DNA from 3 places in the Faecalicatena contorta genome. Region 3 is predicted to be linked to each of the others. Evidence: riboswitches for the same ligand, from Rfam matches in the RefSeq annotation. Region 3 holds a riboswitch; each other region holds the start of a gene.
The links. A riboswitch is a leader RNA that binds a small molecule or an ion and turns the genes downstream of it on or off. The one in region 3 is predicted to bind cobalamin.

Region 1 (4,224 bases), 1.6 Mb from region 3:
ATGATAAACGGGGTTATTATGTAAAATAAGACAAGGAGAAGGACATTGAGCAGACTGGAAACCTGAAGCAGGATCAGATTTTTCTTTGCGATTTCATTTTCCGCACTTTTAAAATAGGTTTCTTTTAGGTCTAAGTCTTTCCGAATAAATCCAATTAGATTAAAAAACATATAAAAGCTCCCTTATGTTTGTGGTTTCAATTTGCTATGTGATATATTATACTGTGAAAGAGGTTTAAACACAACCGGAATATTTCCAGGATATGCCAGTTGTTGTACTTAAAATAAAATCTAAGTATCAGACATAAATAGGCTGCGGAAAAGGGGAGGAAAAGGAATATGGAGAACGGAAGAATGAGTATTCTGCTGTTTGCGGGAACATCAGAAGGAAGAATGCTGGCTGAATTTTTAGGCACGCTGTCTGCGCCAGCCTTCGTCAGTACGGCTACAGAGTACGGAATGGAATGCGTGGAAGGAATTCAAAATATCCGGGTCATAACGGGCCGGATGGATCAAGAGGCTATCTGCGGATTTATCAGGGAGAATCAGATCAGGCTTGTGATCGATGCCACTCATCCCTTTGCGCGCCTGGCCACGGAGAATATTCAAAATGCCTGTAAGGGGAGCGGCGCCGGTTATATCCGCTGTCTGCGGGACGAAAGCGGGACAGGCGGCGCAGGATCTTACCGCAATATGGTAATTGTAAATTCCGTGGCAGAAGCAGTAGAGTATCTCAAAACACGGGAAGGCCGGATATTCATTTCCACCGGGAGCAAAGAATTAAGGCTGTACACAGCGATCGACCATTACAAAGAACGCTGTTTTGCCAGGGTTCTTTCGACAAAAGAGTCCGTGGAAGAGAGCGTGGAGCTTGGATTCAAGGGCTCCCATCTCATCGCCATGCAGGGACCCTTTTCGAAAGAATTAAATACTGCCATGCTGAAATACACAGGAGCAGACTATTTTGTGACAAAGGAATCAGGCAAAGCGGGGGGGTTTGAGGAAAAACTGGAGGCTGCCAGAGAGACAGGGGTAACGCTTGTAGTGATTGGAAGGCCTGCAGAAACAGGGTACAGTGTGGAAGAAATAAAGGGTTATATTCAGAATATTCTGAATACGGAGGGCAAAGGGGTCAGACCCCTCTGAAGAGGGGTCTGACCCCTTTGCCCTCGTTCTTAAAAAATTACATAAACAAAAGAAAAAAGTACAAACGGAAGAACGGAAAATCATATACAATGATAGATAGTGAAAATTGCATAATCAGACAATTTATGATAAAATAAGAGGGATTTTGGATGAGGTGGGCGCATGAAAAACGGGCTGATACATATTTACTGTGGAGATGGAAAGGGGAAGACGACTGCCGCAACAGGGCTTGCTGTCAGAGCGGCCGGAAGCGGTATGAAGGTTCTTTTTTCGCGTTTTCTGAAGAACGAGGACTCCGGAGAGCTCAAGATTCTGGATGCCGTGGAGGGAATTACGGTACTCCATATGGACAAATCATTTGGATTCTTCAACACGCTGTCCGAAGCGGAGAAAGCGGAGGCTCAGGAGACTTATGCACGGCTGTGGGATACGGTTTGTGAAAAAGCAGTATCCGGAGAGTATGATATGCTTGTGGTCGACGAGTTTATGGCAGCCTATCATTATGGCCTCATTGATCACACAAAGTCGCTGGCCTTTTTGGAAAAGAAACCTAAGGAACTGGAGGTCGTTCTGACCGGACGAAATCCGGACGAAAAGCTGATCGGGCTTGCGGATTATGTTTCCGAGATCCGAAAAATCAAACATCCCTTTGACCGGGAGATCCGGGCAAGACGGGGGATCGAGTATTAGGGGGAGATACCTCCGATAAAAAGCAGCCAAAAGGGTAATGTTACCCTTTCGGTATATAATTCAGGTCTGGCATACAATTTAAAAGTAAGCTGTCCAAGTGGAGTATAGTATCTGCAGCGGACGGCCGCAGGGGAAGCAGGTGGAAATCCTGCACAATACCCGTTGCTGTAAAGGTGGAATGGTATCCATGATGTCACTGTGAGAATTTTCATGGGAAGGCGGAATACCGTGTTGATGCCTGAGTCAGAAAACCCGCTTTTAAATGGATCTGAATGGTTACGGGGATATGACCGGGTGTTATGCCGCAGATCTCATACGATTTTGTGGTATACCTGGGGGTATTTCAAGACAACATATCACAAAAAAGGAGAGAGAAATATGTCAAAAAAAGAAAAATTCTTACTCAAGGCAGCCATCGCGTTTGCGCTGATGTTTGCCGTCACACCGGCTGTGAATGCAATGCACATTATGGAGGGGTATCTTCCGGTTAAATACTGTATTGCCTGGGGCGTTATCTGTGTTCCATTCCTGGTTGCCGGCCTGATTTCCCTGAAAAAAAGATTAAAAGAAAACAGAAAGACCATCACATTGATTGCAATGGCGGGGGCGTTTATTTTTGTGATTTCTTCCCTGAAAATCCCGTCCGTGACGGGAAGCTGTTCCCATATGACGGGCACAGGGCTGGGGGCAATCCTGTTTGGCCCGGCGGCAGTCAGCGTACTGGGAATCATCGTGCTTTTGTTCCAGGCGATTCTGCTGGCACACGGCGGATTGACAACACTGGGGGCAAACACATTTTCCATGGCGATAGCGGGACCGCTTCTGTCGTTTGGAATCTTTCAGCTCTGTAAAAAAATGAATGTGAACCGAAAAGTATCCGTTTTTCTGGCGGCTTTTCTGGGCGATATCTTTACATACTGTGTGACCAGCATCCAGCTTGCACTCGCTTACCCATCCGAGGCCGGCGGTGTTGCGGCATCTGCTGTTAAATTCCTGGGTGTATTTGCACCGACCCAGCTTCCGCTGGCAGTCATCGAAGGCATCCTTACGGTTATCATTGTCATCGGCCTGGAATCATATGCAAAACCGGAACTCAAGGCAATTGGATTTTTAAAGGAGGCAAAATAGGATGAGTAAAAATACAAAAACAGTCATTATTCTTCTGATCGCAGCTGTATTAATTGCAATTGTGCCCCTGTTCGCGAAGAAAGGCGCTGAGTTCGGCGGCTCTGATGACGCGGGGAGCGTTATGATAGAAGAGATTCAGGGGGAATACACCCCATGGTTTACACCGGTGCTGGAGACTGCGCTGGGCGGCGAACTGCCTGGCGAGGTAGAAAGCTTGATTTTTTGTATCCAGACAGGGATCGGGGTTGGCATCATCGCTTTTGTGATGGGACGATTCGTAGAAAGAAAAAAATGGCAGAAAAAGATGGAATAAAGAGGAATAAGATTCCGGGAAGGAGGGCGGCATGATTGTAGTAGATAAGCTCTGTTATCGCTCCAGATTAAGATATGTAAATGCGGCTGAAAAGTTTGCATTTTCCATGATAACTCTGCTGTTCTGTGTAGTCAGCCGCTCACTCATCGTTGCAGGCGTGGCGTTTGCAGTCAATACATACCTGACCGTGAAAAAAGGACGCATAGCGGCGGGGCAATACGCAAAGCTGCTGGCGGTGCCTTTTACATTCCTGATATTGAGTACACTTGCGATTATAGTCAATATCTCAAAAGTCCCACTGGATGCTTATGCAATTCCAGTGGGCAGCTTTTTTATCACAGGGAGTTTTCATTCCCTTCTATTCGGGATACAGCTGATTGCGACAGCCATGGCGAGTGTGTCCTGCCTGTACTTTTTATCTCTCAATACGACAATGACAGATATTCTGGACGTGCTGGCAAAACTGCACTGCCCCGAGATATTGACGGAACTCATGCTTCTGATCTACCGGTTCATCTTTGTGCTCATGGAGACTGCTTCCGCCATGATGGTGTCACAGAAGTCCAGGCTGGGCAACAAAGATCTGCGAACATCGGTGAGTTCCTTCGGAAAGATGGGGGCGGGCCTGCTGCTCCGCGCATTTAAGAGATCCAATGCATTGTATGACGCCATGGAATCCAGGTGCTACGACGGCAGGATCAGAGTACTTGCGGAACATCATCCGGCCAGAAAAAAGGAGGTCGCTGCAATCACAGTGTTTGAAGTGATCCTGCTTGCATTGACAATATGGAGGAGATTCTTATGAATACAGAGGAAAAGGATGTCATAATAGAGGCGAGAGATGTCCACTACGCATATGAAGAAGGAGGCCCGCACTCCCTAAACGGCGTGAGCCTGAAAATAAAAAGGGGGAAAAAGGTGGCATTCATGGGTGCAAACGGCTGCGGA
Region 2 (4,224 bases), 1.6 Mb from region 3:
CGCTGCAAGAAAATGGGAGTTCCGAACCTTCCGTCTATGTATATTAACGGTGAATTAAAATTTCGTTCTCTTGTACCTGCGAAAGAAGAATTGGAGGCAGCAATCAAGGCTGTTATGCCCTAAGGTCACACCGTAATTCAGGCCCTAACGGGCGGGTCTGCTGCTAAGCAGCAGAATGAGGTATGAAATAATGAGTAAACTGTATTTAATTACCGGCTTCTTAGGAGCCGGTAAAACTACTTTTTTAAAAAATTTTATAAATGAATTGTCAGACTACCGGCTGCATTTGATTATCAATGAATTTGGAAAAGAAGGCGTGGACGGGGAGCTTCTTAGAGAACTGGGAACGGCGCTGGATGAGATCAACAACGGTTCCATATTCTGTTCATGCAGGCTGGATAAATTCGAGGAAGTGCTTGAAAAAGCCCTTTCGGAAAAACCGGACATAATAATTGTGGAGGCTTCCGGCCTCTCCAATCCTATGAATGTCAGAAAAATCCTGCATCAGGAAGGCAAATTCTCAGATGTGGAATACATGGGAAGCATCTGCCTGGTTGATGCGAGACAGTTTCAGAAGGTTTATGAGACGGCAGTCGTGGTAAAGAAGCAGCTGGCGGTCAGTGATCTTGTGCTGGTCAATAAAACGGATCTGGCATCCAAAGAACAGATTGAGGAAATAAAGGGCATTATCAGAAAACACCGCCCGGAGGTTCCTGTACATACGACCACCTTCGGCCGGATCGAAAGCGGCTGGCTGAATCCTGCCGCTCCTCCGGATAACCAGCCGGAAGAGCCTGTGATACAGAGCGCGGATATTACCTTGAAAAAATACCTGCTCCGTTTGAATCCGGGATTGGAACTGAAAAAACTTCAGAAATTCATTGAAATGTTTCTGGATGATACTTACCGTGTCAAAGGATTTGTTGAAGTGCAGGGGGAGATTTATCTTGTGAACTGCGTGGGCAGTATCTACCAGGCTGAAAGGTTTGAAGGGAAGCCGGAACACGTCAATGATCTGGTGATTCTCTCAGGAAATGGCCTGCCCGTTAAAAAGTCTTTGAAAAAAGCGATGGCGTGGTATCCCGAGATTGCCGCGGAACTGAAAAAGTAAACAAAAAAAGAGATATTTGTACAAAGAGTTCCAAAAAAATTACTAAAAACAGAGCAGCAGATATTGTAAAATGATAACTAAAGCAGACACGCTTAATGAATGATGGAGGTATGTAAAATGTCAAAGATTCAGGAAATTTCAGAATTCCTTCAAAAAGGAAGGGCAAAGAACGTAAAGGCACTGGTACAGGAGGCTCTGGATGAGGGGCTCGATCCAAAAGAGATTCTGAATGAAGGTCTTTTATCAGGAATGATGATCATTGGTGCAAAGTTTAAGAACAACGAAGTATTTGTACCGGAAGTTCTGGTAGCTGCAAGAGCTATGAATGCAGGTCTTACAGTCCTGGAGCCAAAACTGGTTGAGGTAGGTAATGAGCCGGTTGGAAAAGCTGTAATCGGAACAGTACAGGGAGACCTTCATGATATCGGCAAGAACCTTGTCGTAATGATGCTTAAAGGAGCTGGATTTGAGATCCATGACATCGGTGTAGATGTGGAACCGGCTGTATTTATCGACAAGGCTGAAGAAGTAGGCGCGGACGTGATCTGTATGTCAGCTCTTCTTACAACAACAATGCCGAAGATGCAGGACTGCATTGACCAGCTGAACGAAAAGGGACTTCGCGACAAGTATATCGTTATGGTCGGCGGCGCTCCGGTTAATGACAGCTTTGCAGAGCAGATTGGAGCAGACTACTATACACCAGATGCAGCAACAGCAGCAGAAGTTGCGAAGAAAGCAGTTTTGGAGAAATAAGAGCCCTTTGGGAAAGTGCGGATTATAGTGACAAAGAGCATCGAATGAAGGAAACCGGTGTAAATCCGGTGCAGGCTTACCCCTACTGTAAACGTGGACGAAGAATAACAGCCATTGTCCGTCAGGATGAGAAGGCATTCCTAGGATGAAACGTGAGCCAGGATACTTACATATCCCTATGGACCTGTTTTGGGTGGGAAACAGGATTCCGTTTGAATTATATAAAGTGTGTCAGCAGCAAACTCTTTTTACAAGGAGTTTTTCTTTTTATACTGGAAAATGAATGAAATACTGATACCTGCCCGGGGTTTTGGGCAAGTACGGATATGGTTGTCAAAACTGCGGGGGCAGAGCTTAGACTTCCGTTAGTTGAGAGAGGATAAGAACATGAAAATAACGGAATTTAATATAGAGATATGCAGAGAAAATGTATTTTCCCTGATAGACTGTTATGAAGACAGCGCTACCTACGATGATGTAATGGAAGAATATGAGGAAATGCTTCCGGAAGCATATAAAAAAATAGAGCCAATCGCACTGCTGGAATTCGGTGATGTGGAGGGATTTGAGCTCAGTCGGTATGGAGAGGGAATCCATCAGGCGCTCTACTGTGTCACTTCGGTGGGCGGTCAGCTGAGCCAGTGGTCCACACAGCTGTTCAATGAGGGGGATTATCTGGGCGGTATGCTGGCGGATGCCATTGCGGATGACTATCTTTTCCAGATGGACCATCAGCTTCAGCCCTATATTATCGCCATGTGCAGGGAGAAAAAATGTGGAGTTTCCCGCCGCCTGGAGGCGCCCCAGGATATTCCGATGGAGGCCCAGAAAAAGGCGCTGGAGGTGACCGCAAGAGAAAACAGTGCAGGGATCCGTGTACTGGACAGCTGTATGTATGACCCGGTCAAGACGACCTGTCAGGTTTACCTGACTACGGATCATTCGGACATGTTCCGTATCCATCATAATTGTGCAAGTTGCCCTAATGTCGGCTGCAGCCTTAGAAATGTCTCGGATTACACAATCACGCTTCATGACGGAGGCGACATCAGAGTACTGGAGGGCAGAAAGGGACATTCGCTGATGGAACTTCTCCAGGAACAGGGAATCTTCCTGCCGGCAGTCTGTGCGGGCAGGGGAACCTGCGGTAAATGCGGAATACAGGTCCTTGAAGGGGACATTGCGCCTTCAGAGCAGGACAGGAAGTTCTTCAGCGGGGAGCAGCTGCAGGAGGGATACCGTCTGGCATGTAAGGCCTATCCTGAGGATGACTGCGTGATCGCTGTCGGGCTGCATAAGGAAGAAGAATTCGCGGTTCTGGCGGATGAGGAGCAGACAGCGGGAAAAGCGGCGAAAAGCAGTGCAAAGACCGGCCGCCGGTATGGAATCGCCGTGGACATCGGAACGACGACGATCGCCATGCAGCTGGTCAACATGGAGACACAGGAAGCGGAAGACGTTTTCACTACAATCAACAGGCAGAGGGCGTATGGTGCGGATGTAATCAGCAGAATTGAGGCCTCCAACGGCGGGAAAAGAGAAGCCCTGAGAAAAAGTATCCAGACTGACCTGATGCAGGGAATTGAGAGCCTGACAGAAAATGGGAAGATCCGGGTGGAGAAGATGATAATCGGAGCCAATACGACTATGGTACACCTGCTGATGGGGTACTCCTGTAAAACACTGGGCGTATTTCCTTTCACCCCAGTTAACATTGACACCATACATACAACTTACAAAGAACTGTTTGAGCAGGAAGACAGGGACTTTGAGGTAGTGATTTTCCCTGGAATTTCTACTTATGTGGGCGGCGATATTGTGGCAGGCCTGTATTCTCTGGATTTTGATAAGAGAGAAAAGGTGTCTGTCCTGGTGGATCTGGGTACCAATGGGGAGATGGCGATTGGCAATAAGGACAGGATATTGACGACTTCAACGGCAGCGGGCCCTGCATTCGAGGGCGGCAATATTACCTTTGGCACGGGAAGCGTGCCGGGAGCAATCTGCAAAGTCGAACTGAAGGACGGCCATGCAGTTACCGGGACGATCCAGGATGCCAAACCTGTCGGCATCTGCGGCACCGGGGTGATCGATATGGTATATGAGCTGGTAAAGGCGGAGCTTGTGGATGAGACTGGGCTAATGGAGGAAGATTATTTCGACGACGGCTTTCCGCTTGCTGTCAGCAGCGATGGGACGGGGATCTCATTTTTCCAGAAGGATGTAAGGGAAATACAGCTTGCCAAGTCCGCAGTACGTGCCGGGCTTGAGACATTGATCCTGAACTTCGGCGCATCTTATGATGATATTGGGGCTATTTATATTGCAGGAGGCTTTGGATATAAGATGGATATCGT
Region 3 (4,224 bases):
ATGAGGCTGCAGAAACAATGGGTACTTCGGCGGTCCGGAAAATGTTTACGATCACCATACCGAACGTCAAGTACGGACTGATCAGTGCCATATTTGTAGCGTTTACCTACAGTTTTACCGATTTTGGCGCCCCCTCGGTTGTGGGAGGCAACTATAACGTGCTGGCAACAGACGTCTACAAGCAGGTAGTGGGGCAGCAGAACTTTAACATGGGTGCGGTAGTGGGAATCATCCTGCTGTTTCCGGCCGTTCTGTCCTTCGCAGTGGATCGGATTACAAATAAAAAGCAGAATGCGGCGATCAGCGCAAAATCCATACCATACCAAATCAAACCACACAGGCCCAGCGACATGGCGGCAACTATATTCTGTTTTCTGATCACGCTGGCTATGCTGTTGTTTTTTGCAGTCGCCCTGTTTGCCTCTCTGATCAAATTCTGGCCCTACAACCTGACATTTACACTGTCCAACTATGACCTGGGCAGAATCTCCTCAGGCAGCGGAATCACTGCATTCAAAAATTCCATAATCATAGCGCTCATATCGGCATTTCTGGGAACTTTCATCACATTCCTGGGAGCATACCTGATTGAGAAAAACCAGAAGTTCAAGGCCAGCAGAAGATTTACATACATGCTCTCCATCACCCCAATGGCGATTCCGGGAACCGTTGTAGGCCTGAGTTTCATCATGTTTTTCAACGCGCCAGACTTCAAGATCCCATTCACAGACGGCTACGTACTACAAAATCCTTTCCACTTTCTATACGGAACCATCTGGATCATCGTATTGGCAAACATGATTCACTTCTACTCCGTGCCCTTTAGCACCGCCACAACCGCCCTGAAAAGGCTGGACAAAGAATTCGAAACCGTATCCGAATCCCTCGCAGTCCCCTTCTATAAGACCCTGCGCCGCGTCACACTCCCTCTGTGTACGCCCGCAATCTGCGAAATGTGGGTATACTTTTTCGTGAACTCCCTGGTCACCGTATCCGCGGTCGTATTCCTGTTCACCCCGACGGCCCCCATAGCGGCCGTAGCCATAGTAAGCCTTGAAGGCGCAGGTCAGACCGCCCCCGCCGTAGCGATGTGCATGCTCCTCCTCTTCATAAATCTAATCGTAAGGGCACTCTACGAAGCCGGCCGGCATAGAGGGCAGAAAACAGGTTTATCATCCTGATGTTTCTGCAAAGCCGGGGCAGAATACCTGTCCCTCAGCATGTGTATGTGCACCGGGGCGGTTATTCGTGTTATTGCGAAAAATATAAGAACTATTTGTAATTTTTTATCTGATCGTCGTTCTTGTGTTGACAATATTCTTATTTCAGGGTATGTTTGTCTGGAAAAACTGAATCATACTATTCATCAAATGCTCGAAAGAGGTAAAAGGGAATCAGGTGAAAAGCCTGAACGGTCCGGCCACTGTATCCAGGGAGTGAAAGCTGTAAGATGTCATTGCAGAATCTGTATTTTGTGAGAAGGCACAGCATGAGCGGTAATCTGGAAGTCAGGAAACCTGTTTGACGAATAAGAGAGGAAACTTCCGGTTAAAAGTGCCCTGTCTGAATATTTAAAGTTGTTACGTACATTTTTGGAGACAACTTTGTTTGTGTGTACCTAAAGTATATACATGTATTAGACATTTGCTTATTTCGGGCAGATGTCTTTTTTATGATATAGGAAGTTCCTCTGGGAGGATGCACACGCCGCGATAAGGCATATAGCCGCGAAGCGGCGCGGCGGCGCCAAATCGTGCAAGCTCACTCTGTACTTTTGCAGTTATAAGCAGAAGTTAGAGAATGAAGATGAATATTTGTGAGGATAGTTTTAAACTATTAATGGAAAGAGGAGAAAAAGTATGAAATTGAGAAACAAACTGATCAGCATAATGCTGGTGCTTGCATTAGGAATGAGTATTACAGCATGTGGAAAAGATGCTTCCGATGCGGATGCAGCATCCGCGGAAAAGGCAAAACCGGCACAGGAAGAAGAAACTAAAACGGAGGGGGAATTTCCCTTTACATTAAAAACGCAGGATGATATCGAAGTTACATTTACACATGTGCCTGAAAGAGTAATTGCAGCCAATGCATGCACAGGTGACGAATTAATGGCAATGGGACTGGGAGACAAAATTATCGGCAGAGCATATACAAATTCTAAAATCAATCCAGAGTGGAATGATGCGTATTTAAAGATTCCAGAGCTTGCAGAGTCAGCCCCCTCATTGGAGGCAATCCTGGCGCAGGAGCCGGATTTTGTCTATGGGCGGTCCAGTGCATTTTCTGAAAAAAATAATACAGAACATGGGACATTAAACGGCTATGGTATTATGTCACTTGCTTCAATTGAAGGATATACGATCGGTGCGGATGTTGATGTTGTATATGAAGATTTTTATAACCTCGGACGTATCTTTGGTCTGGAAGACAGAGCAGAAGAAATCGTAGAGGAAATGAAGGCTCAGATCGAGTCGGCTGAAAATGCGGTGAAGGGTCAGGAAACCGTGAAAGTATTTGTTTATGATATGGCGCAGGACGGCGGAGCATATACCTGCGGAAATAATTTTACTGCAAAACTGATTGAACATGCAGGAGGGAAAAATATCTTTTCCGATATGGATAAGACCTGGGCAAATGTAAGCTGGGAAGAAGTAGTAGAACGTGCCCCGGAAGTCATTGTGATAGACGATTACGGTGATACCTCTTTAGAACAGAAAATATCCGAATTAAAAGAGAATCCGGCATTGGCAGCAGTACCGGCAATTGCAAATGACAGAATTATTTCTGTAAATCTTTGCGAGGTATTCGCAAGCTCTATGACGGGAGATACAATTGAAAAATTTGCAAAAGCATTCCATCCGGACTGTTTTGAATGAAAGTGATGTACAGGTATGAAGAATATTTGTATGGCTATAAAAAAGCATAGCGTTGTATGTTCCATTATTCTTTGTATACTGCTGATCATTTCTATTGTTTTGGCCGTCGGAATAGGGCCGGTTACCATAGACTTTTTTTCCGTCTGGAAAATTGTGCTGCATAACATATCCCAGTACATTGGTCTGGAACATCTGATTTCTATAGAAGAAATGAAAAACAGTACACAGAATATTGTCTGGTTTTTAAGGGTGCCAAGGGTGCTCCTGGGCGGCCTTGTAGGAGCGGGGCTGACACTTTCCGGGATCTGTATGCAGGCGTTTACAAAGAATCCGCTTGCAGAACCCTATGTGCTGGGAATTTCATCCGGCGCATCTTTGGGGGCCGTGCTGGCAATGCTTGCCGGAGTCTGGCTTCCATGGAGCGGAAGGTTAACCGTCTCCACAGGTTCTTTTGCCGGAGCGATGGTATCAATGCTTTTTGTGTACACTCTGGCAAGAACAGGAAATGCAGTGACGCCAGTACGTTTAATCTTAGTGGGAGTTGCAGTCTCGTCTTTATTCAGCGCTTTGACGAATTACATCGTGTATACGGCCCCGAATGATGCGGCGGTAAGAGAGGCAACCTTCTGGATGCTGGGTGGATTAGGAAGTGCTGAATGGAGCGATATCCCTCTATTGGGGATACTCATTATCCCGGCATTTTTGTGCCTGATGTACCTGTCCAGGGCCTTAAATGCACTGCTGATGGGAGAACATTCAGCCATTACACTTGGTGTAAATGTAAATATTGTGAGGCGGATTCTCATCATTGTGTCTGCCTTATTAACAGCTTCTGCCGTTGCAGTAAGCGGCTGTATTGGATTTATCGGGCTGGTAGTTCCCCATATGATCCGCTCCATTGTAGGAGCGGATCACAAAAAACTAATTCCGCTTTCAGTTCTTACAGGCGCCCTGTTCATGATCTGGGTAGATGTGGGAGCCAGAATGCTTCATCCGCCGACGGAAATCCCCATAGGAATCCTGACAGCATTTATCGGGGCCCCGTTATTCCTGTGGATGATAAAGGTACGTCAATACGAGTTTAAATAAGGGGGATCAGCATGACATGATAGAAATCAAAGAACTTTCTTATCAAGTACGGGACAGACAGATACTATCCCAGATTGATATGCACATAAAAAAGAAAGAATTTGTAGGCATAATCGGCCCAAACGGAAGCGGAAAGTCTACACTTCTAAAAAATATATATAAAGTCCTCAAACCACAGGAAGGCAGCATCTTCCTCATGGAAGAAAATCTAACAGCTATGAGCAATCGGGAAATGGCGCAAAAATTATCGGTCCTC

Region 1: it holds a riboswitch for cobalamin, as region 3 does, so the genes downstream of both, MWG26_RS13260 (energy-coupling factor ABC transporter permease) here and MWG26_RS05965 (ABC transporter substrate-binding protein) in region 3, are expected to answer to the same signal.
Region 2: it holds a riboswitch for cobalamin, as region 3 does, so the genes downstream of both, MWG26_RS13285 (ASKHA domain-containing protein) here and MWG26_RS05965 (ABC transporter substrate-binding protein) in region 3, are expected to answer to the same signal.

What each region holds. Positions count from the first base shown of each region.
Region 1 covers NZ_BQNQ01000001.1:2,971,066-2,975,289, reverse strand. The annotation lists gene MWG26_RS13275 (GGDEF domain-containing protein) at 1-170, opposite strand, end outside; gene cobK (precorrin-6A reductase) at 339-1,145, shown strand; gene MWG26_RS13265 (cob(I)yrinic acid a,c-diamide adenosyltransferase) at 1,308-1,835, shown strand; cobalamin riboswitch at 1,908-2,109, shown strand; gene MWG26_RS13260 (energy-coupling factor ABC transporter permease) at 2,214-2,963, shown strand; gene MWG26_RS13255 (energy-coupling factor ABC transporter substrate-binding protein) at 2,965-3,276, shown strand; gene cbiQ (cobalt ECF transporter T component CbiQ) at 3,308-4,081, shown strand; gene MWG26_RS13245 (energy-coupling factor ABC transporter ATP-binding protein) at 4,078-4,224, shown strand, end outside.
Region 2 covers NZ_BQNQ01000001.1:2,977,197-2,981,420, reverse strand. The annotation lists gene MWG26_RS13300 (uroporphyrinogen decarboxylase family protein) at 1-123, shown strand, start outside; gene MWG26_RS13295 (CobW family GTP-binding protein) at 191-1,111, shown strand; gene MWG26_RS13290 (corrinoid protein) at 1,229-1,867, shown strand; cobalamin riboswitch at 1,864-2,055, shown strand; gene MWG26_RS13285 (ASKHA domain-containing protein) at 2,255-4,224, shown strand, end outside.
Region 3 covers NZ_BQNQ01000001.1:1,339,473-1,343,696, forward strand. The annotation lists gene MWG26_RS05960 (putative 2-aminoethylphosphonate ABC transporter permease subunit) at 1-1,181, shown strand, start outside; cobalamin riboswitch at 1,352-1,539, shown strand; gene MWG26_RS05965 (ABC transporter substrate-binding protein) at 1,860-2,879, shown strand; gene MWG26_RS05970 (FecCD family ABC transporter permease) at 2,895-3,968, shown strand; gene MWG26_RS05975 (ABC transporter ATP-binding protein) at 3,985-4,224, shown strand, end outside.